DNA from 4 places in the Eubacterium sp. 1001713B170207_170306_E7 genome. Region 3 is predicted to be linked to each of the others. Evidence: riboswitches for the same ligand, from Rfam matches in the RefSeq annotation. Region 3 holds a riboswitch; each other region holds the start of a gene.
The links. Region 3 has a riboswitch for cyclic di-GMP ahead of I2B62_RS08555 (M60 family metallopeptidase). Riboswitches for the same ligand answer to the same signal wherever they lie in the genome.

Region 1: it holds a riboswitch for cyclic di-GMP, as region 3 does, so the genes downstream of both, I2B62_RS14790 (prepilin-type N-terminal cleavage/methylation domain-containing protein) here and I2B62_RS08555 (M60 family metallopeptidase) in region 3, are expected to answer to the same signal.
Region 2: it holds a riboswitch for cyclic di-GMP, as region 3 does, so the genes downstream of both, I2B62_RS12505 (EAL domain-containing protein) here and I2B62_RS08555 (M60 family metallopeptidase) in region 3, are expected to answer to the same signal.
Region 4: it holds a riboswitch for cyclic di-GMP, as region 3 does, so the genes downstream of both, I2B62_RS13830 (helix-turn-helix transcriptional regulator) here and I2B62_RS08555 (M60 family metallopeptidase) in region 3, are expected to answer to the same signal.

The regions. Positions count from the first base shown of each region.
Region 1 is NZ_JADMVE010000006.1:47,451-53,069, forward strand. It holds gene I2B62_RS14775 (PIN domain-containing protein) at 1-160, opposite strand, end outside; gene I2B62_RS14780 (hypothetical protein) at 144-401, opposite strand; gene I2B62_RS14785 (O-antigen ligase family protein) at 622-1,914, shown strand; cyclic di-GMP riboswitch class I at 2,173-2,266, shown strand; gene I2B62_RS14790 (prepilin-type N-terminal cleavage/methylation domain-containing protein) at 2,446-2,964, shown strand; gene I2B62_RS14795 (prepilin-type N-terminal cleavage/methylation domain-containing protein) at 3,264-3,731, shown strand; gene I2B62_RS14800 (type II secretion system protein) at 3,783-4,238, shown strand; gene I2B62_RS14805 (A24 family peptidase) at 4,277-5,050, shown strand; gene I2B62_RS14810 (type II secretion system F family protein) at 5,141-5,619, shown strand, end outside.
Region 2 is NZ_JADMVE010000004.1:412,444-418,062, forward strand. It holds gene I2B62_RS12505 (EAL domain-containing protein) at 1-2,058, opposite strand, end outside; cyclic di-GMP riboswitch class I at 2,082-2,167, opposite strand; gene I2B62_RS12510 (redox-sensing transcriptional repressor Rex) at 2,265-2,909, opposite strand; gene I2B62_RS12515 (P-II family nitrogen regulator) at 3,069-3,419, opposite strand; gene I2B62_RS12520 (DUF1538 domain-containing protein) at 3,487-4,251, opposite strand; gene I2B62_RS12525 (DUF1538 domain-containing protein) at 4,248-4,940, opposite strand; gene abc-f (ribosomal protection-like ABC-F family protein) at 5,107-5,619, shown strand, end outside.
Region 3 is NZ_JADMVE010000003.1:114,950-120,568, forward strand. It holds gene pstC (phosphate ABC transporter permease subunit PstC) at 1-16, shown strand, start outside; gene pstA (phosphate ABC transporter permease PstA) at 22-1,227, shown strand; gene pstB (phosphate ABC transporter ATP-binding protein PstB) at 1,239-2,000, shown strand; gene phoU (phosphate signaling complex protein PhoU) at 2,015-2,692, shown strand; cyclic di-GMP riboswitch class I at 2,849-2,936, shown strand; gene I2B62_RS08555 (M60 family metallopeptidase) at 3,054-5,619, shown strand, end outside.
Region 4 is NZ_JADMVE010000005.1:223,562-229,180, reverse strand. It holds gene I2B62_RS13845 (aminotransferase class I/II-fold pyridoxal phosphate-dependent enzyme) at 1-1,221, opposite strand, end outside; gene trxA (thioredoxin) at 1,319-1,642, shown strand; gene I2B62_RS13835 (helix-turn-helix transcriptional regulator) at 1,859-2,194, shown strand; cyclic di-GMP riboswitch class I at 2,286-2,373, shown strand; gene I2B62_RS13830 (helix-turn-helix transcriptional regulator) at 2,464-2,796, shown strand; gene I2B62_RS13825 (LTA synthase family protein) at 2,842-4,845, opposite strand; gene metG (methionine--tRNA ligase) at 4,932-5,619, opposite strand, start outside.

The DNA.
Region 1 (5,619 bases), on a different contig from region 3:
CAGAATAGACTTTCTCTAAAACATATACAATCTCTGCCTGGACTTCGATCGTAAGGGAAACCGTTTCTTTTTGAAGAATTTCTTCTACCTTATCGGCCATTTCTTCATGATCGTTTAAATTGAATCGCAGAACGGCATTTGCATCAAAGAGCATCGTCATCGGTATATTTTTCCTTTACGGCATCTGGCCATGCATTTTTTTCATGACCGATTTTCTCTGGGTTAGCATATTTTGCAAAAAGTCCTCTGGAAGAACCTTTTTTTCCCGTTAAGCGTGCAATTTCCTTTTCGTCGGCATATTCATCCAAAACCGTTATTTTAACAAGCTGATTCTTTTTTAAACGCAGCTTTTCAAGGGGTAAAATATTTTTCCCGTCATAGTAACCTTTTGACGCCAGCATACAATCGCCTCCCATTCAGATGGTTTAATCATATTATAACTTATTTCGAGATGTGCCACAAGTTTAGCAAGCGATTCTTAATTGTCTGTAAAAATATCGTGTTATACCGAAAAAAGGATCGTTTTATCAAGTTGTTTACAATAGATGTACAATATAATATAATTTACCCATAAAATAAACTGAAGGAGCCGAAAAAATAAAATGACGGAATGGAAGAATAATGCTGAAACGACCCGAGCTTAAAACAGCCGCCTCGGCGGTGCTGGCAGTCATTGCCGGAGCGGTGCCCATGATCATTGTGCCGCCCTTTGGCGATACCCTGTACATGCCCAAGCTGATGACCATTGAGGTGCTGGTTTTTGGTCTGCTGCTTTTGTATGTGCGGCCGCTTACAGGGTATTTTACCGGGAAACCTAAAATACCGCTGCCGGTCAAGCTGGTGCTGCTGTATCTTTTGTGCGTGACCATTACGCTGCCCTTCTCGACCGATGTGATGCTCTCGCTTAAGGGGCGGTCCTTCCGGCTGGAGAGCTACTCCGCCATTTTGTTTTATGGTATTTTAATGATGCTGGGCGCTTTTTTCTACACCTTTAAGCCCTGGCATGTGCGGTTGTATGCCGTGGGCGTATCCTGTGTGGCGCTCTACGGCATTTTTCAGAAATTCGGTCTGGACTTTCAGCCCCAGGATCCTTTAATGTACGGCGGCCCTGGTTCGTCCTATGCCACCATCGGCAACCCCAATTTTCTGGGTTCTTTTCTGACACTGGCACTGCCGATTCTCATCTATGCTTTTATCAGAGGCCCCAGGATCTGCCTGTTGCCCTGTGGGTTGGTGTACTTCTGCCTGCTGTGCACCAATACGCGCGGCGCATGGATCGGCAGCTTTCTGGGCTTTATCCTGCTGGGCGTGTTCCTGCTGAGAGAAAAAGAAAACCGATGCCGTTTCGTGGTGGTGAGCGGTCTGTTTGTCGTGCTGACCCTTGTTTTTTTGCTGATAAACACCGGATTTGGCGCCCGGCTTTTCAGTGTTTTTGCCGATCTGTCGAAAGCCATCAAGGGGGACGACTGGGAAAAGGGCGGTTCCTGCCGGCTTTTTATCTGGTCAAAAACCGTGGAGCTCATTAAGCTGCGGCCGCTGACCGGCTTTGGCATTGAGACGCTGGGACAGGTTATGGGACAGTATTTCGAGAACGATATTATCCGGGTGACCGGGCACCATCTCGTCATCGACCGCGCCCACAACGAGTACCTGCACATCGCTGTGAGCAGCGGAATCCCTGCAGCGCTCAGTTATCTGGCCTTTGAGGGGACAACGCTGTACCAGGGCATTAAAAGCTGGCGCAGGTCTCCCATGCTCATACCGCTGATCTGCAGTGTGGCCGCCTATATGGTCGCAGGCTGCTTTAATATCTCGGTGGTGACGGTAGCGCCTGTTTTCTGGATATTCTGCGGAATAGTGGTGCGGCTGAGCAATGAAAATCAAGTAAAATTTGAATATGATTTAAGGAAATGAAAATTTGAAAAAATCTTGAAAAAGATTGAGGGCTTTACCAAAATCGTACTGTTTTTACCATCAGCTTAATACTGGTGGTAAATGAAACAGTATTTATAATAACCTATAGCTATAAGAGAAGCGAAAAAAGCATATTTATGTGGTTTTGAAAGTGTGCAAACCTGTATTAATGGTGAATGGCTGGAACCTTTTAAAGTTTTTAAAAGTAACTGGTTTTTATAGTTCTTGACAATTGTCCGAATCAGTTGTAGAATAGAATTGTTCAAAAGGCAAAGCGGTGCGAAAGCCCGTGGCGCAAAACTACAGGGTCTACGTCGGGAGCTCCAGTCCGATATGACAGCCAGCTGCCAAAACGGTAGACGGCCGAAAGCCCTGTGTGGTTTCCGGCTATTTTTGTTTTTTGAGCGGCCTTTAACAAAAAGGCATGCTGGGGCAGGTAATGACTTCATTTATAATCGTCATGGCGCGGACGGTTTAAATAAAGGTTTATATTTATAAGGTAAACAAGAGAACATAAAAGGAGAGATGTAAATGATTCAGATGATTAACAAGCTGAAGAAAAACCGTAAAGGTTTTACTTTGGTAGAATTGATTGTTGTATTGGTTATTTTGGCGATTTTAGCGGCGTTCACGATTCCGGCGATGTTGGGGTTTGTTGATGATGCTAGAGGGAAAGCTGGAATCGCAGAAGCGAGAGAAATTTATATGGCTTATTCGGGCTCTGTAACAGAAGTTATAGCTGGTGGAAAAACTGCTGATGCTCAAGGTTACGATGCAGTTTTTGTACAAAGTGGGGTTAAAACATCACCAAGTGGAGATACAAAAGCGCCTAGTATTCAGAAAGGTGCATTAAATAAATTATCAGGTGATGTTACAGATGGAGATAAAGTAACAAATGGTAGTGAATGGATGGTTACAGTAACTGATGGTAAAGTAACCGAAGTGAAATATTGGGTTACAAGTGGATACTTGATTACTTTAAATATGGAAGCCTCTGGAAGTGAAGCTACTGTTGAAAAGATGAAGACAGCACCTGGTTATACAGTGTAATAATATAAGGCCGAGCCTGCAGCGCCGCAGCCGGCCTTTTCTCCCCATTTTTTAGGCGCTTTTTTTATTGCCAGAAAAGAGAGTAGTTGACAGTTTATCAGGGGAAAGCTTTTCAGGTGAAAGATTGAAAGCAGACCGGAACAGGTGTAGGCTAGTGTTTTTTTCTGTTTTCAAGGTTTCATCTTTATTGCATATTTGTAAAAAAGTATTTTAAATGCTTTCTTATCATAAAAATAGGATTCAATTGATTTTTTAGCAGAATAACTGTTGTGTTTTCAGGATTTCAGGAGGTGGAATCTGTGTCTAAACTAAAAAAGCTGCTTAAAAACCAAAAGGGCTTTACCGTGGTTGAACTGATTGTAGTACTGGTAATCCTGGCGATTTTAGCGGCTTTCACTATTCCGGCCATGCTGGGATTTGTGGAGGACGCCAAAGGAAAAGCCGCGATTGCCGAGGCGAGAGAAGTTTATGTGGCGGCACAGACGGCGTCTACAGAATTTAAAGGCGATAATGACTTTGTCAGCGATAAGTTGATTGATGTTTTGAAAAATGATTTAGGTGATTTGGAAGTTTGGGACATAAGAATATCGTCAAACGAGCCTCCAATTATATGGGATCCAAATAAAGGGAATACAGGAAGAATAGGAGTGCTGCTTGATAGCAGTACAAATGGTATTGTTAAATGGGTCGAGTATATTGATGCATCACAAAGTTATCTTGTTAAAATCACCCCCGGCGGCTCCGCCGAAGTCACAAAAATAAAATAATCCACCAGTCCCTATCCCGAAAACCCGAAAACAGCCGCAGGAGGTGTTGTCATGCGCTTTGACCGCAAACCTGAAAATCTGATCAAAGATACCTCTGGCTTCACCATGATGGAGCTCATCACCGTCATTGTGGTCATTGCCCTGCTGGCAGTGATCATCATCCCGGGCTATCTCCATTTTATCGACGACGCCAAAAAGGACGCGGTGATTGCTGAGGCGCGGACCATTTATCTGGCGGCCCAGATACGGGCGACGGAGCTTAAGTCCGCCGAGACGCCGGAGAGCCCTTACCGCATTCCGGACGCAGATGACCTGCGGGAGCTGGTGGGGCCGGACGACATCTACGTGGGGGTCACCAAGCTGACCATTGTGGACGATAACCGGGATGGCTCCATTGATAAAATTGAGATGATTAAAAATAACATCAATGTTATAATTGAACCAGGAAAAAATGTGATTGTCGATGGAAAGGTGCGAACGGTCTATTCCAAGGATGATCAAAAGTAAAATGCCTGAATTCACATAGCAATCCTGGAGGTTTTGTCTTGTATGATTCTTTGACCTTGATCTATTTTGTCCTGTATGCCTTTGTTTTTATCTTTGGCTGTATGATTGGCAGTTTTTTGAACGTGGTGGTCTACCGGGTGCCCATTGGCATTTCGGTGGCTAAGGGGCGGTCCTTTTGTCCGAACTGCGGCAAGCCCATTGCGTTTTATGATAATATTCCTCTGCTCAGCTATCTGTGGCTGAGGGGGAAATGCCGGAAGTGCGGGGCGAGGATCGCGCCGCGGTACTTCCTGACCGAGCTGTGCGGCGGGCTGCTGGCCCTGCTCATGGCCTGGCATTACGATTTTGGATTACAGGCGGTGGTCGGCTTTGCCGTGGCGGCAATTCTGCTGGCCATCACCCTCATTGATTTTGACACCATGACCATCCCCAATGGCCTGGTGATCGCTCTGATCCTTCCGGTGGCGGCCAGCTATTTTGTGTTTCTGGAGCCCAGCCTTATTTCCCGGGTAATCGGTGTGTTTGTCATATCGGTGCCCATGCTGGTTTTATCCATGGTCATCCCCGGCGGCTTCGGCGGCGGTGACGTCAAGCTCATGGCAGTCGCCGGATTTCTCCTCGGCTGGCCCTGCACCCTGCTGGCTACCTTTATCGGCCTGGTGCTGGGCGGCATTGTGGGTGTGGTCAAGCTTGTCCGCAAAAGCGGAGAAAAGCATATGGCCTTTGGCCCGTACCTCTCGGTGGGCATACTGGTTTCCATGCTGTGGGGCATGCAGATTATTTTCTGGTATTTGGATTTTTTTGGACTTTAATGAGAGGGCAGACACCCCGGACTTCAACCTTATGAAGCGGCCGAAAGGAGCGATGAAGCTTTGCCAAAGTTTAAGTATAAAGCAAAAAACATGAACTCAAAAATAGTAAATGGAATGGCAGATGCCATCGACGAGAGCACGCTGCGTAAGGCTTTGCGGGAGAAGAACGAGTTTCTTGTTTCGTGCCGCGAGGTGGACACCGAGAAGAAAGCCTATAAAATGAAGAACATGGAGCTTTCGGATTTCTCAAGGGAGATTGAGAGCATGCTGGCCTCCGGGATTACCGTGATCCGCGCGCTCTCCATTATGATGGACCGGAACATCAAGCCCAATGTGGCCAAGGTGTACCAGGCCCTTTACCGGGAGGTGCAGCAGGGTATTACGCTGTCAGAGGCCATGGAAAGCAGCCACGGCTCCTTTCCGCAGCTCATCATCAACATGTTTCGGGCGGGTGAGTCCAGCGGCCAGATGGCCGAGACAGCGCACAAGATGGCGCTGTACTACGAAAAGGAGCACCGCCTTCACACCAAGATCCGGAACGCTATGATCTACCCGATTTTGCTCTTAGT
Region 2 (5,619 bases), on a different contig from region 3:
GCCCTGGGCCGCGAGACAGCCGCATTCATTCAGGAATCCCGCCTGGTCGCCAGTTTCCACGCCCTCCGCGATAACCTGAAGCTGCAGGTCATTAATCATGCCGATGGTATGCTCAATGATGGTCTTGCCCTTCTCGGTTGCCACGCTTTCGTTAAAGAACTCGCGGTCCAGCTTGATGGTGTTGACCGGCACATTTTTGAGCATATTGAGCGAGGAATAGCCTGAACCAAAATCGTCCATTGAGAAGGAGATGCCCTCCTCACTGAGCCGCTCCATGCCGTGGTACAGATCCACCGTGTTCTCCACAAAGCTGCTCTCTGTCAGCTCAACCTCCAGCAGCTCCTTGGGAATATCGTAGCGTCTTATGATGTGCAGCAGCTTTTTATAAAAATTCGGGTTATACACCTGCACTCTGGACACATTGACTGATACCGGAACCGCTTCCATTCCCCTGTCCAGCCAGGATTTTATCATTCGGCAGGTTTCCTCCCAAACGTATTCGTCCAGCTTGATAATAAAGCCATTGCGCTCAAAAAGCGGGATAAAACGGTAAGGTGTCAGGAATCCCCTTTCGGGATGATCCCAGCGTACCAGCGCTTCCGCACCGATCACTTCGCCTGTCTGCACATTGTGCTTGGGCTGGAGATACACCTTAAACTGGCCCTTCTTCAGCGCGTCATCCATCTCGTTTTCAATCCGCTGCTCCTCAAGCTGCTTGGCCCTCAGCTTTTTATCATAAAAGGCCCACTGTTTGATCAGACTCCCCTTTATGGTCTTCTGGGCCAGATTTGCCCAGTCACAGAGAATACTGATCTGGACGCTCCGGTCCCTCACAATGCAGATACCGCAGGAGGGCATCACCTGATAGGTTTCTGAATACCGGTTGATTTCTTCGAGTATCTTCTGGATACGCGCAAGCAGAGGCCTGCCGGAGCCGTAGGACACACAGAGGCAGAACACGTCGCTGTTCATGCGCCCAAAGGCGTCCAGCGGGCCCATATGAGACGAAATAACCGTTGCCATAAAACGGAGCAGCCGGTTGCCCTCCTCACGCCCGTACAGATCGTTAATAAACTTAAACCGGTTAACATCCAGGCGCACCACGGCATACTTCTGCTCTGGGTGCTCCTGGATCAGCTTTTCTGCCTGAGTGTAGAAGGTGTTGATGTTATAGATACCGGTCAGCATATCAAATTCTGCCCGGTACTTCAGCGTCTCGTGGGCGCGTTTGGACTCGTCGATGTTGTTCAGAGTGCCGATCACCCGGTTAAGTCCGCCGCCTTCGTTGTACAGCACATTAAATACGATCTTGCACCAGACATAGCGGCCCTTTTTATTGCAAAGGCGGATTTCCAGCTCTACCTGCCCATTGCTGATGGCGTCCATGCTCATTTTCTGCTTTAATGTCTTAATGTCCTCGGGATGGACGACTCCGTCGTTCAGCCAGATTATTTTGATATCCCGGCCATCATAGCGGCCCATAAAATTTTGCGAAAACTCCGGTGCGTAATAGCGCTTACCGGTCTCAATGTTCCACTCAAACACCAGGGTGTTTGTCTGACCCACGACCAGACGGTAGCGCTCGTCGTCCACCTGCTTTTTCTGGAGCGTTTCGTTTTCCTTCTCCACGGCCTCCAGCTGCTTTTTATATTCAATGTCCATGATAAAGCAGAGCAGGATCTCATCCTGCTCGCCCTCAATTTCTGCCGGAAAAACCGTCAGCGAAGCCCAGTGATAAACGCCGTCCACCCACAGCTTTCTAAACTCTCCGATGACACTGGTTTTTCCGGAATCCAAAACCGCGTGTATTTTGTCAATATCAAAAAAATCCAAAAAACGTCTCGAATCCTCCGGATGGATCATGTGAGCAGCCACATCGGCAATGCCGTCTGATAAAGCCCCGTCTTTTGCCGGGATGACGTATTTACCCTCGACATGATAGATGAGCCGATAACGATTTTTGGTCACATTCAGTTCATAGAGCTCGTCGTAAATATTGCGCAAAGCTACACTATAAACATTATTTTCAATGGTTTCATTTGTCTTTTTCCCTGCCATTTCACAGCTCCTATTATGGGTTTAACTGCAGCTGGCTGCCCTACAGTATATCTGTTTAGGCCCTGTAGCTTTGCGTCTCTGTTTTTCAGCAGATTTGCCCTAGTATTAGTTTCGTTTATATTTCATTCTATTATATAATAATTATTTTTGAAACACAACTCCTATTTTTTACAAAAAAAGCAGGCGTAAGCCTGCTGTATTTCGCTTTATTCGCTGTCATCCTCTTCGTTAATCAGATAGGTTAATGTAAACAGGCTGTCGGTGATGTTCACACTCTCAACCACCACATCATCCGGCACTGTCAGGTCCAGAGGCACGAAGTTCAAAATAGCCTTGATTCCGAGCTCTACAACATGGTCTGTGGTTTCCTGCCCAACCTGCTGCGGTACACTCAGGATACAGATGTCAATCTTGTGATGCGCCACAAAGGCGTCGAGATCGTCCATGTGGTATACGGTCACATTGCCCACCTTTTTACCGATCTGATCCGGATCCACGTCAAACATGGCCTTGAAATGAATGCCCTCTTCCTTAAAGCGCTCGTAATTGACAATGGCATGGCCCAGGTTCCCAGAACCGATGATAATGCAGTTATACTGGAGGTCCAACCCCAGAATCTTGCGGATAGCTTCCTTCAGCTCTTTTACCTTATAGCCGTACCCCTGCTGACCGTACGCGCCGAAGGAATTCAAATCCTGACGGATCTGCGAGGCGGTCAGCCCCATCATAGCCGCCAGCTCCTTAGACGAGATTTTTTCAATATGTTGATCCTGTAAATCGGTTAAATACTGGTAATACTTGGGCAGACGCTTAACAACTGTCATCGATACCCTTTTTGAAAAAGTTTGCATTCTGCACTCCCCTCCTGCGTCGTACTTATCCTTTTTATTATATCAAGTTGTTAAAAAAACGTCAATTTTTATGACCGAATTAATTAAAAATTTGTCAAAGTTTTTTGATTCCTTCAGAAATCCCGCAAACAAATGCCTTTGCAGTGTCTTGAAAAGCAATTAATCGGTGATGTCGGACATCAGATTAAGATGCGGACTGCCGATCACCTTGGCCACATCCAGCACAAAGGCGATGCCCATACCCGGCTTGTCGATTTCAATTTTTTTCTGAATCGAGCAGAGCACCGCCTTTCGGATCGCCGCGTCCACCAGAATCAGGACAATCTCCTTTTCCGGCTCAATGGTAATGCCAAAAAACCGCGCGTTTTCATGGATACCGGACCCGCGCCCGTACATGACGGTCGCGCCGTCGGCCCCGCCCTGCTTGGCGGCGTCGATGACCTCGCCGGACATATCCTTTTCCACAATCACCACAATCAGCTCGGTCTTAATTTTATTTCTGTCTTCCATTTTTTCCTCCATCATTCGCTAAGTAATCTACATATTATATATGATTAAAATCTTATGTCAATACGGGTTAAGCATCACGGGCCTGCTTTTCACACTGCCTTTTTCTGTAGGCCTCCTTCTGCCTGTAAAAAAAGCCCAGCAGCAGGGTTGTCAGAATGGGTGCGAGGGCGATCAGCGCCACCACGCCAAAGCCGTCCAGCAGCGGATCGCGCCCCGGCGTCGCACCTGCCACAGCTACTGAAAGCGACAGGATAAAGGTCGAGCACATGGGCCCTGTGGCCACTCCGCCGTTGTCAAAGGCCATGGCCAGAAAATTCGGCTCTACAAAGCGGCCGAGAATAAAGGCCAGGATATAGCCAGGAATCAGAATCCACCACAGCGAAATGCCCACCAGCAGCCGGATCATGGCTGTCATAACCGCCAGCGCCACCCCCAGCGAGATGGCCAGCAGCATGACCCGCGCCTTGATGGCGCCGCTGGTCATTTCCTCAACCTGCTTGACCATGACCTGGACGGCCGGCTCGGCAAAGGCCACCAGAAAGCCGATGGCAAAGCCCAGCGGAATAAGGATCCAGCTGTACTCAAGCTCCGCGAGGGCCGCGCCTAAAAACTCACCTGCGGGCACAAAGGCGATATGTACTCCCTGGAGAAAAAGCACCAGTCCCAGGTAGGTTACCACAAAGCCGCCGATAATCCGCTTAATGACCGGCGGCCGCAGCCGCAGTCCAATGGCGTTCAAAAACAAAAAAATCAGGACGATGGGCAGAATGGCCAGGAAAACCTCCCATGCCACCTCTGTTATACCATCCAATAAATGACTGATCAGGTTCATCTGAAGATCACCCCCAAAATCATGACGGCCAGCACCGGCCCCAGAGAGGACAGGGCGACCATGCCAAAGCTGTCTGTTCCTTCCCTGCTGGTTCTTACACCGCTGGTGATCCCGCTGCCCAGACTCAGGATAAAGGGCACCGTAATGGGACCTGTGGTCACGCCGCCAGAATCAAAGGCGACAGGGGCCATCTCAGGGTTTGTAAAAAAGGACAGGGCAAAAACAGCAATATACCCAATGATCAGAATATGATACAGCTTCATCTGAAAAACAAAACGGAGCAGCGCGATGACCAGAAATACACCAACCCCGACACCGACCACAGCGATGAGCATCGTCCGGTTGATCGTCCCATCCGAAACCGCTGCTACCTGGCCGGCCAGCACCTGCACATCCGGCTCGGCGATGGTCACAAACATGCCCACAAAAAAGCCCGCGGCAACGAGTATTTTCAGGCTTCTTCTGGATACCAGATAATTTCCCACACGCTCGCCCACCTCCATCATGGAGATATCTGCGCCGAACAAAAAAAGTGCCATGCCGATCATCATCATGACAGCGCCGCCGATAAAGGATACAAGCATTTCTGGCGTAAAGGGCGCCCAGATACCGCTGATGATTAAAATCAGAACGGTCATCGGTAAAATTGATACAAGGACTTCTTTAAAGCTATTAAGCAGTTTTTTCATCAAACCTCCTCCTCATGTTGTAATTTATTCTTTTATACCCATTTAGATGCAAAATATTCATCATTTTGCAAATTTCTTTTTCCTGCCGCTGTCCGCAGTCGACACACCTCCTCTTTTTTGGTATCATATATAAGGAATACTATGGAAAGAACAGGCAGAAAACCCTATGCTTATAAATATTGAAAATCTTAGTTTTAGTTACGGCATCAATGAAATCTTTAACCAGCTGAGCCTCTCCATACAGGAAAAGGAGATGATCGGCCTGGTGGGGCGCAACGGCTCAGGTAAGTCCACCTTTCTCCGGCTGCTCGCCGGCAGCCTCACGCCCGACAGCGGCGTCATCAGCAAAAAATCCAGTTTATCCATCGGCTATCTGGCCCAGGAGGCCGATTTTCCGGCAGACACCACCCTGAATACCCTTTTCCTCTCTGTCTTTGATCCGCTCATCAAAATGGAGGAGCGTCTGCGTCAGCTGGAGCACCAGATCGGTGAAACAAGCGGTCCGGAGCAGGAAAAGGTCATGAAAACCTACGGCGAGCTGCAGGACCGCTTCGCAGAGCAAAAGGGCTACGAATACCCCAGCCGTATCCGCGGCATTGCCAAGGGCCTCGGCTTTACCGATGAGGATATGGCAAAGCCCTTTGGCGTTTTGTCCGGCGGTGAAAAGACACGGGCCGCC
Region 3 (5,619 bases):
GAAAATTGGAGGCTGAGGACCATGAGCAGAAAAGTAAAAGACAATTGCGTAAAAGGAATTATCTACGCGGCCACAGCCATTACACTGGGTATTTTGCTCTTTATTATTGGTTTTATCTTTGTCAAGGGAATCGGTATGGTGGACTGGAACTTTATCACCCGCGATTTTAACGATAAGGTGGGCTACCAGATAGCGGAAAAGAAAGAAGTGCCGCTCTCGATTAATAAGGCGGATCTTTTGGCAAAATCGGATTACTATAAAAAATATGAAACACCGGACGGCGAGCCGCTCTATATCGAGTCTCTGGGAGCCGCCATTATGAAGGTTGATTATTCAAAGCGAAACGACCAGCATAAGCAGGTGATTTTCAGTTATATTGAAAAAGACTCAAGCCTCAATACCACGAAGGACACCACCGGAAAGGGCACATCGGTTAAGACCGACTATGTGCTTGAAAGTGTGGACGGCACCGATGTGGAGGAGCTGTCGCTTCAGGAAATCGCCCAGCTGGTTGATGATGGCGGCAGTACGGTCAAGCTGAAGGTGGTCAATCCGGGGGGCGGTATTTTCAGCAATATTATCACGACATTGTACATGGTGTTTCTGTCGTTGATCATTGCGCTGCCGATTGGTATTTTGGCGGCCATTTACATGACCGAATACGCCAAGCCCGGACGGCTGGTCAATGCGATTCGGTTTGCGACCGAATGCCTGTCGGGGATTCCATCCATTATTTTCGGCCTCTTCGGCATGGCGTTTTTCGTGGTCGCCCTGAAATTTCAGATATCCTTACTGTCGGGGAGCTTAACGGTGGCAATCATTCTGCTTCCTGTAATCATACGAAGCACAGAGGAAGCGCTTAAAACTGTTCCGGTCAGCTACCGCGAGGGCTCGCTGGCTCTGGGAGCGACCAAGCTGCAGACGGTGTTCAGGGTGGTGCTGCCATCCGCAGTTCCCGGCATTGTCACCGCGGTGCTCCTGAGTATTGGCCGTGTGATCGGCGAATCTGCAGCGCTGCTGCTTACCGCCGGCACGGTTGCACAGATTCCGGGAACCCTGTTTTCACCGGGAAGCACATTGACGGTTCAGGCCTACTATGTGGCGAAAGAAGAAGGAAATATCGAACTGGCCTGCGCCATTGGTATTATCATTGTGTTGATTGTCATTGTATTGAATATTTTATCAAGACTGGCAGCGGACAAGCTGGATGTTGCCCATAAAAAATAGACGAGGTTAAAATGGATAAGAAGAAAAAATTTGATGTGAAGGATCTGGATTTGTACTATGGTGATTTTCAGGCCTTGAAAAAAATCAATATTGATATTTATGAAAATGAAGTAACCGCTTTTATTGGTCCGTCGGGCTGTGGCAAATCCACGTTTTTGCGCTGCCTGAACCGCATGAACGACCTTATCGATTCGGTTCGTATTGAGGGGACGCTGAATTTTGACGGCAAAAATATCTATGAAAAGAACACCGATGTCATTCAGCTCAGAACAAAGGTGGGCATGGTTTTTCAAAAGCCCAACCCGTTTCCGATGAGTATCTATGATAATATTGCCTATGGCCCGAAATGCCAGGGCTTGAAAGATAAGAAAAAACTTGATAAAATTGTACACGACAGTCTGGTGGCCGCGGCTCTGTGGGACGAGGTGAGCGACCGGCTTAACAAGTCTGCCTTGGGCCTTTCCGGCGGACAGCAGCAGCGTCTGTGTATCGCCCGGACCATTGCCATGCAGCCGGAGGTTATTTTGATGGATGAGCCTACCTCGGCCCTGGACCCGATCGCGACTTCAAAGATTGAAGACCTGATGGAGGAGCTTAAAAAGGAATATACCATCATCATCGTCACACACTCCATGCAGCAGGCCGCCAGAATTTCGGACAGAACGGCGTTCTTTCTGATGGGAGAAATTATTGAATATAATGAAACGAATACCATTTTCATGAATCCGGAAGATAAACGGACTGAAGATTATATTACCGGACGATTCGGTTGATAAAGGAGCAAACCATGAGAGAAGTTTACAATGAAGAATTAAAAACCATAAAAAATGAAATTCTATTAATGTCTTCCCAGGCAGAACGAATGCTGTCGGACTCGATTACAGCGCTGGAAGAACAGAATGTCAAGCTGGCCAGAAGCGTGATCAGCCGGGATGATATTGTGGATTTAAAGGAAATCCAGCTCCAGCAGATTGTCAGCGAGGTGATCGCAAGACAGCAGCCGGTCGCCGGAGATTTAAGAAGGCTTTCCTCCACCTATAAAATTATTACAAACCTTGAAAGAATCGCTGATCTGGCGGTAAATATCTGCCAGAAGGTGATCTGCCTGCGCAAGGAAGAATACTATAAAAAGCTCGATAATATTCCACAGATGGCAAAAATGGTCGAAGATCAGCTGAAAATGTGTATCCAGGCTTATATTGATGAGGATATCAGCAGAATGGACGATGTGATCCGTTATGAGGATGAGATCGACCGTCTGAACAATACGCTGCACAGCGATTGTATTGCAGAGATTAACAAAAATCCGGAAATGGCGCTTCAGGCCATGAGCTTTTCCTTTATCGGAAGCCATTTGGAAAGAATTGGCGATCATGCCACCAATATTTTTGAGACTGTGTATTTTATCGTTACCGGAAATTATATGGATTTTAATGACTTAAACACCCTTCCTGAGGACGAATAAGCCTCAGGCTTTGCTAAGACCATAAGACCAGTGCCGCTTCCCGCGCTGGTCTTTTTCTTATTTATGCAAAATAATCAAAGAATCTTGACGTGGAGAATCGCGCCTGATATAATGAGTTATAGTCTATACTGATTTTAATTTAATAATGTTTTTAATACATAAAAAGGGCAAATCTGCTGAAAGGCAGAGACGCAAAACTAAAGGGCCTAAAACCGCTAAGCGGTAACGGCAGCCAGCTGCTATGGAAATCCATCATTACAGATGGCTCTTGAATGGCTGCGCCTTTTTGCAGCCATTTTTTATTTAAAAAAACAGTGTTTGATGAAAGATCATTTATTTAGAAAATGAAAGGAAAAAGAACATGAAAAAATGGTTAGCTTGTTTTATGTCAGTTGTGATGCTGTTTGCGAGCTTTCCGGTATCCATTCTCGCAGAGGAAGCCACACAGGAAGCCCCGGCTGAAATAACTGAGAATGATATCGTGACAGAAAATCGGGAAGAAGACGGGCCGGAAGAGGACGCAGGGTCTGCTTTTTCTGCGGATGCTGAAGTTTTGGAGCCTCTGGCGGAAAGCGAAGAGGATACTGCGATCCGCGCTGGCGGGCCTGCAGAGCTTGTGGGGAATATAGAGGTGGAAATACACTTTGCCCAGCCAAGAACAAAGCTGCTTGAGACCGCAGTCCTGACGCTGACATCCGAAGATGGCACGGCAAAGGAAATTTCGCTGAAAGATATTGTGAATGAAAAAACCTCGACTGATTTTGGCGGCCGAAATATTCAATATAAGACATTGCTTTTTGACAAGGCTGCCGACAACGGGGACAGCAGCAATGTTTTTTATGATGCGCAGAATCCGGACGCGAGGGTTTATTTTGCCAATGTCAATTTTTATCATCTGCCCGTTGGTGATTATTCGTTAACCTTTTCGGATAAGGGTATGGTATCAGCCCAGGCTCAGGTAAGTCTTCAGGGGAGTTCTAAGCGCGTCGAATTTATGGGCGGCGCTATTTTAACCGGAGATGTAGACCAAAACGGTACCATCGACGATGCCGACTACGATGCTGTGTTGGGAAAGCTGGGCTCTTCCGAAAAAGATTATGATTTGAACGGAGACGGAAGTGTCGATATTGTCGATCTGGTCTACCTGCAGGAAAATATGGGCGCGGCCTATGATCCTGAGAAGGTACAAATCAGCGATACGTCTCCGATTGTAGATCCGGGAAATGTGGTGGTTGAAAAAAACGAAGCAAACCCTGTCACAGTAAAAAGCGGCGATATTGCCCAGCTTTTCAGCACAGCTTCCGACCAGGCGGCTTCAGTCCAGTTTGCCAAAGAAAATGAAGGTGTGATTTCTGAGGATGAACCGCTGGAGATTCCACTTGTCATGCAGGAACCAGTTGTGGCGACAGAGCTGCGGATTGCTCCCAGCGAGCTTGGCCTTGAAAACGCCCCGAAAAAGGGCAGGATTGAAATTATCGACGACCAGGGGACGGAAGCGCTTTATGATTTTGACCTCCAGGACAAGGTGGATTATCTCTTTTTAACGGATGAAGCTTCCCCATCGACCATTGTCATTAACCTGAATAAACAGGTCGCCATCAAAAAGGTTACCATCTTTGTGACAGAGACCAACAGGGCGAGCAGCAATCTGGTGGAAATTTCAAAGGTCGAGTTTTTAAATAATACCAAAGATAAAATTGTCGAGCAGGTCACGAGCATACCCACAAATGTCAGGGTGGCTTCTGGCAATGAAAGCCTGACGGTCAGCTGGGAGGCGCAGGCCAATGTGACCGGCTATGAAGTGAAGATGAGCTTCATAAACCCCAAAACCGGTAAAAATGAAACCACATTGACTCCGGTGGACGGAACCTCTCTGACTGTCAGCGATTTAATCAATTTTGTGGCATATACTATTTCGGTCCAGTCGGTTAACCGCTCTGAAAGTGGAAACTGGGAAAGTGGTTTCAGCGCGCCGGTTATCGGAACGCCTATGCCAACCTCAGTGCCTGAAAGACCAGAGGGTATAACCCTGAAGGGCGGGTACCGCCAAATCACGGTCAACTGGGAAAAACAGAAGAATTCTACGGGCTACAATGTCTATTACCGTGAAAAAGGACAAGGGGAATACACAAAGGCCGGGGATTTAAGCGGCACCAGCTACGTGATTGAGAATCTTAAGGACCAGTCGGAATATGAGGTTTACCTGACCGGTTATAACGCCATCGGCGAGGGCGCGAAATCACCGGTATATACCTGCGCCACCGAATCCATTGAACCGCCGGTTACCTCAAACTATAAACTGATCAACCGGGCCGGGGAGGTAAATCAGCCGACTGCCCATATTAAGGACGTCACCTATCCTTATTTAAAAGAGAGTGATTACGAAAAGGCTTTCGATAAATTTGATATTGTGGATAATGATTACACCTCATACTGGAACTATGGTGGCTGGAATGCCGGCGGCTGGTCGGGCACGCTTCAGGCGCCTGTCGTCGAATTTGACCAGACCTATGAGATGAATGATATTGTGCTGGTGCGCGGCGAGGGCGAACCGAGTACATACAACGCTTATATGAAAATCCGCTGGTGGGATGAAAACGGACAGGTCTATAATCTGAATATTGGCAATGACTTTGCGGTTCAGTCCAAGAAAAGCACGAATGGCAAGGAATATTACCGTATCCGTCTGAATGAAAAAATCAAGCCTGCTAAAATTCAGATTAATCCGGCGCTTTACTGGGCCGGCGCACCCAACGCGCGCTGCCGGATTTCGGAAATAAAATTTTATGAGTACGACAGTCTGGCAGATGAGACCAGCGCCCTGTTTATGGACGATCTGCATGTGGAACTGAAAGACAGCGTGACCATGGCGTATGTGGATAAGCTCATTGAGCGCGCCAATACACCAGACCCAGTCAGCGGTGAGT
Region 4 (5,619 bases), on a different contig from region 3:
CAGAGGCAGCTTTCCAGCTTCCATATTGTAGAGCGCCTGCCACAGGGGATATTTTTCCTCGTGCTTCCAAAGACTGACGCATTCAGCCTCCGGCGGTTCTGAGACCTTGGGACGTTCCCTGTTCATATCTGCTACTGCCGCCATCAGGCGGTCCAGCTCGTCGGGTGTCGTGCCAATTCCTGTCATGGCCAGCACATAATTAAAACCGGACATCTCGCACTGGATGTTAAAATCTGTGAGCAGGCGCTTCTCAACATCTGTTCCCCGGCCGTCCTTTACCATCAGCAGCCACTTGCTTTTATCGTAGACCTGTCCTCTTTCCGGCGCGTAAAGGGCAATACCGTCGTCCGCCCCTGTCCGTTTCCGGTAAAAATCCCAACGGTCTGCGATGGCCTGAAAAACGGCTTCCCCTTTTTCACAGGCTTCGTCCACAGCGTTTTCCACGCTCATCATCAGCAGATAGCTGGGGCTGGAGGACTGGAGCATGGCCAGAAATTTTTTGACGCGGCCCCGCTCTACCAGGGGCCCCTGCATATGCAGCAGGGAGCTCTGGGTAAAAGCCCCCAGAAGCTTGTGCGTGCTCTGGATCACAATATCTGCCCCGCAAGCCACCGCGTCGGGCGGCAGCGCGGCGCAAAACCTCAGGTGTGCCCCGTGGGCTTCGTCTACGATCAGCACCTTGCCTTTTTTGTGCAGCAGCTCTGCAATGGCCGCGACATCACTGATGGTACCGTAATAGGTGGGATTGACCAGTATCATCCCCTTTGCCTCCGGGTGCATCCTCAGCTGTTCCTCGACCTGCCCGGGGGTAACGCTTTTTCCAAAGCCCAGCCGCGCGTCGTACTGCGGCTCAAAATAAATGCCCTTTATCCTGCCCAGCGCCAGCCCGGCATAAACCGAACGGTGGCAGTTCAACGGGACCAAAAGGCTCTCTCCCTCCCTGCACACGCCCATGATGGCGCTCTGTATGCCGGCCGTGCTGCCGCCCACCAGGATACAGGCTTCCGCTGACCCGTAGACTGAGGCCAGCTTCTCCTGAACCCTTAAAAGAATATCCGAAGGGTCGTGCAGATTATCCGCCCCCGGTATCTCTGTGGTGTCCAAGGTTGCCCAATTTTCATTATCAAAACAGTTTTTTCCCTTATGACCGGGCATGTGAAAGCGCAAAGCCCCTGTGTCACTGAGTTCTTTTAATCTCGTATATAAAAGTCCTTTTTTCATGGATTTATTTTATCATAAAATCCAGATTTTTCCCCTTTATTTTTAGGTAGATTATTGATATGATAATCACTGTAAAAAAATCCAAGGAGTGAAAAAGATGGCAAATATCATCTCTGTCGATATGACTAACTTTGAATCGGAAGTGTTAAACTATACGGAAGGCCCGGTGATGGTTGATTTCTGGGCTGAATGGTGTGGTCCCTGCAAGGCGCTTCTTCCGATTATCGAAGAAATCGCCGGCGAAGTCCCTGCAAATGCTAAAATCTGCAAGCTGAACGTGGATGAAAACACCGATCTGGCCAGACAGTTTCATGTCATGAGCATCCCGACCTGTGTATTCTTAAAGAACGGCAGCGAAGTGGAACGTTTCGTTGGAAGCCGCGGCAAACAAGAATACATCGATACCCTAAAAAATTTATAAGTTTTTTCAGACCATGCCCGGAGCATGGTCTTTTTTTATCGAACTACTTTTTATTAAATTTTTTTTCACAATACAGGGCGTTTCTTTTTTTATTCCATATTTATAACTATTATTTCTAAAACCCTTGAACCTTTTACAAAAATATGTTACTATGAAAATTGTTTATAGATTCCTTATTCTCAATCTTATCTGTCAAATACTCGGGAGGAACTTCAGATGAACAGTAAATACCTCGGGCAGCGGCTTCGCCAGTTTCGAAAAGATGCCCATCTTACACAAAACCAGCTGGCAAAAAAAGCCGGTATCACCCCCACCTACCTCAGTATTATTGAAAGGGGCGCGCAGCTGCCCCGGCTGGAAACCTTTATCCGGCTGGCCAACATTCTGTCTGTCTCCGCCGATGACCTCCTGATGGAAGAACCTGCAGAGAACCGGGACGACTCGCGCGCGGCACTCCATATTCTGTCCGACGATTTGACAGAGGAGCAGCTCGCATTAGTTGAGAATATGGTCAAACTGATGTGTGACCATTTCAAAATAACAAATCACTGAATTAATTGTTTAAATTCTTAGACAAAACTATAATTGAATATTGACTTCATTCGCATTGTGAGTTATAGTAAATACTATACATCCGAATCATTTTGAAATAGGGCAAAACTACTGAAAAGTAGTGACGCAAAGCCAAGGGTCTAATTCATTTAAAAATGAAACGACAGCCGGTTGCTCGGGTATTTAACTTACTGAATGCAATCTCCCTGCCCTTGGTTTATGCCGGGGTCTTTTTATTGCCCCAATCTCACGCAGAGGAGTTATTTACAATGGATAATAAAGTTATTGGCAGGCATATTCGTGAAGCCCGTCTCAATAAAAAACTGACGCAGTACCAGCTTGCGGAGCGCGTTCATATCACGCCGAATTATCTGAGCATGCTGGAACGCGGAACCCATCTGCCCAAGCTTGAAACGCTCATCACCATCTCCGACGCACTGGAGATTCCTGTCAGCGCACTTCTTGCTGATTTCCCCGTCGAGTCGTTTACCAGCCGGATTCACTTTCTGTCCACTGCAATGGAGGGGCTGAATGACGAGCAGTCCAAAATCGTGTGCGATGTCATCAAGGTAATGACCGACGGCTTTAAAGTTAAAAAATAAATAAAAACCCCCGGATCGCTGTGAAGTGATCCGGGGGTTTTTAAATTAAAAGTCCGAAGCCGGATAAAACAGATCGTTTCGCCGTCTTGCGGTATCCAGCATATTATTATAGAGCATCTGCCGGTATTCCAGGACATCACGGTCATGAATGGTCGGATCACCCTTTCTGAAATACTGCCCCTCATTGTCAATGATCCCCACCGAGTTGATAACCGGCAGTGTCTCGGACAGCTTCATGAGATAATCATTATAGGGCGTCCCCTGGATGCCCGCCTGCTCCAGTAAAAGGCTGGAGAGGTAGTTCACACTCAGCTTATCTACCTGCGCCTCCGGAATATCGTAATTTGCCCAGATGACAAAGGGCGTGACATAGCGCTTCTGAAGCTCCTCCGTACTCCACTGGTCCAGAGGCTTCTGCATGAGCTCTTCATAAAACGCCTGCTCAATATACGCCTGATGATCTCCGAACATGACCACCAGTGTCGGTTCTTCCTGTCCGCTGAAATAGTCGATCAGATTCTTAAAGGCCGCGTCCGAATCGCGCATCAGGGATAAATACTGCTCGGTTTCAGGGTAGCTTCCTTCCATGCCCTCCAGGAGCACCGGCTCCAGATCGTCGGCATTCAGCTGGTAGCCGGCGTGGTTCTGAATGGTCACATCAAAGACAAACAATGGATGATCGCCCTTGTTTTCGTAGAGCTCAATAACCTTGTCATAGGTGGCCGCGTCGCTGACCCACGACTCCCGCGTGCGGTCTGCATCGATAAATTCTTCATTCGAGAAAAACTGCTGAAAGCCAAAATTCGGATAAACCTTATCCCGGTTCCAGGCATTCCGTTCACCGGGATGGATGGCGTAGCTGCTGTAGCCCTCATAGTTCAGCGTCGACACGAGGCTGGGCGCCGGCCCCTTGACATACAGCTGGTAGGGCCTTGCGTTTTCCGGCAGATAGGCTGTGGTGTTCCCAGTCAGAAAAGCGTATTCGGAATCACAGGTGCCGCCTCCGAAGACCGAAACATAGAGATTTCCCTTAACGGTGTTTTCACTCAGGCTGTCAATAAAAGGCATGTAGTCAATATTGGTCGAGAAGTCGCCAACGGTCCGCAGGTCGCTGAAGGATTCGTTCATAATGGCAATGATATTGGGTTGATTATTTTTTTTCGCCACCGGGCCAGAAGCCGCTTTCTCCGTTATTCCGCCACGCCCCACTGCCGCTGTACTCAGAGGCTGCTGGGTATTTTTGATGCTCTCTCCCAGAAAGGCCAGATCATAGCCCTCCGGCTCCCTGACATGTGAGAGCTTGGCATTGACCGTAAAGGTGTAGGGATAACCATTAACCGGCATATCCCAGGCATAATAGTAACGCTCCACATTGGTCTCAAAAAACAAACCAAAGGTGATGGTCAGCGCGGCAAAAGCGGTCAGACGCAGCTTACGGCCTTTGTATTGATCCTGAACGCGGCGGTGTGCTTTAAAAGCCCAGAGCAGCAGCGCGGCCAGAACCAGCGTAGCGATCAGAATGGTGCCGCTGAGCTCAAAATGATAAGCCGAGGCAACCTGAAGCCCTGTCTTTGCTGAAAACAGGTCGGTGTAAAGCAGTATATCCCCTCTGAACACCCGCACAAAATAACCCGCCAGCCCAAAGGCGTACAGCAGAATGCCCCCGCCCATTAAGGATGCCCGCATCCGGCCGGTCAAAATATATAAAAACACATAGACGGCCATACAGCAGGACAGGTTCAAAAACAGACGGATGCCCTCTGTGTCAAAGGGCGCTTCCTGAAAGATCTGAAAAATAGTATAGGAAAAGGCTGAAGCCAGAATCAGCAGCAGCACATTCCATAAAGCCGCTGCCGGTCCCCGGCAGGTTATGTCTGAAAAGACCGTCAGACCGATCATAAACACACACAACCCCGCTGTGTTCAGGTAGCGCTCATCAAATCCCATCGTTTGATAGCAGAGGGCCAGCCCCATACTCAGCACGGCGGTCACCGCCAGCGCTGTCAATATTCTTTTTTTACTTGTTTTAAAAGTGATTACAGAATTCAAAAAAAACCTCCTGTTCTCTGATCATATATTATATCATTAAACAGGAGATTTTATATCATTTTCAATGCAAATTAAGTTTTATTCCGTTAGCTTACTTTCCCGCCGGCTGGGATCACGTCGCCGTCAACGGTCAGAATGCTCAGTTTTTTACCTTTTACAGCGGAAAGGATCATCCCGTTGGACTCGAGCCCGCGCAGCATTACCGGTTTCAGATTGGTACACACAATCACCTTTTTACCCACAAGGTCTTCAGGCTTGTAGTACTTGGCGATGCCGGAGATAATCTGGCGTTTTTCTGTGCCCAGGTCCAGCTGGAATACCAGCAGGCGGTCCGCGTCAGGGTGCTGCTCACAGGCGATAACCTCCGCGACCTTCATCTCAACCCTGGCAAAATCGTCAATGGTGATCAGACCTTCCGGCACCTCGGCTTTCTCTTCCTGCTTCGCCTGTTTTTCCTTTTTCGGCTGCTGTTTCTGCTCTGGTTTTTCCTTCTTTACTTCAATTCTCGGGAAGATCGGCTCACAGCGCTCTACCTGGATACCGTCCGGGTATTTTCCAAAGGACTGGATACTCTCCCAGGTTCTGAGTTCATCCGGCACCTTGAGCTCATCGGCAATCTTAACGCCGGTATCCGGCATTGCAGAGCTTACGAGCACAGAAATTATTCTGAGCGACTCTGTCAGATTATACATAACCATTGCCAGACGGGCTTTCTTTTCAGGGTCTTTGATCAAGACCCAGGGCTGGGTTTCATCAATGTATTTGTTGGTACGG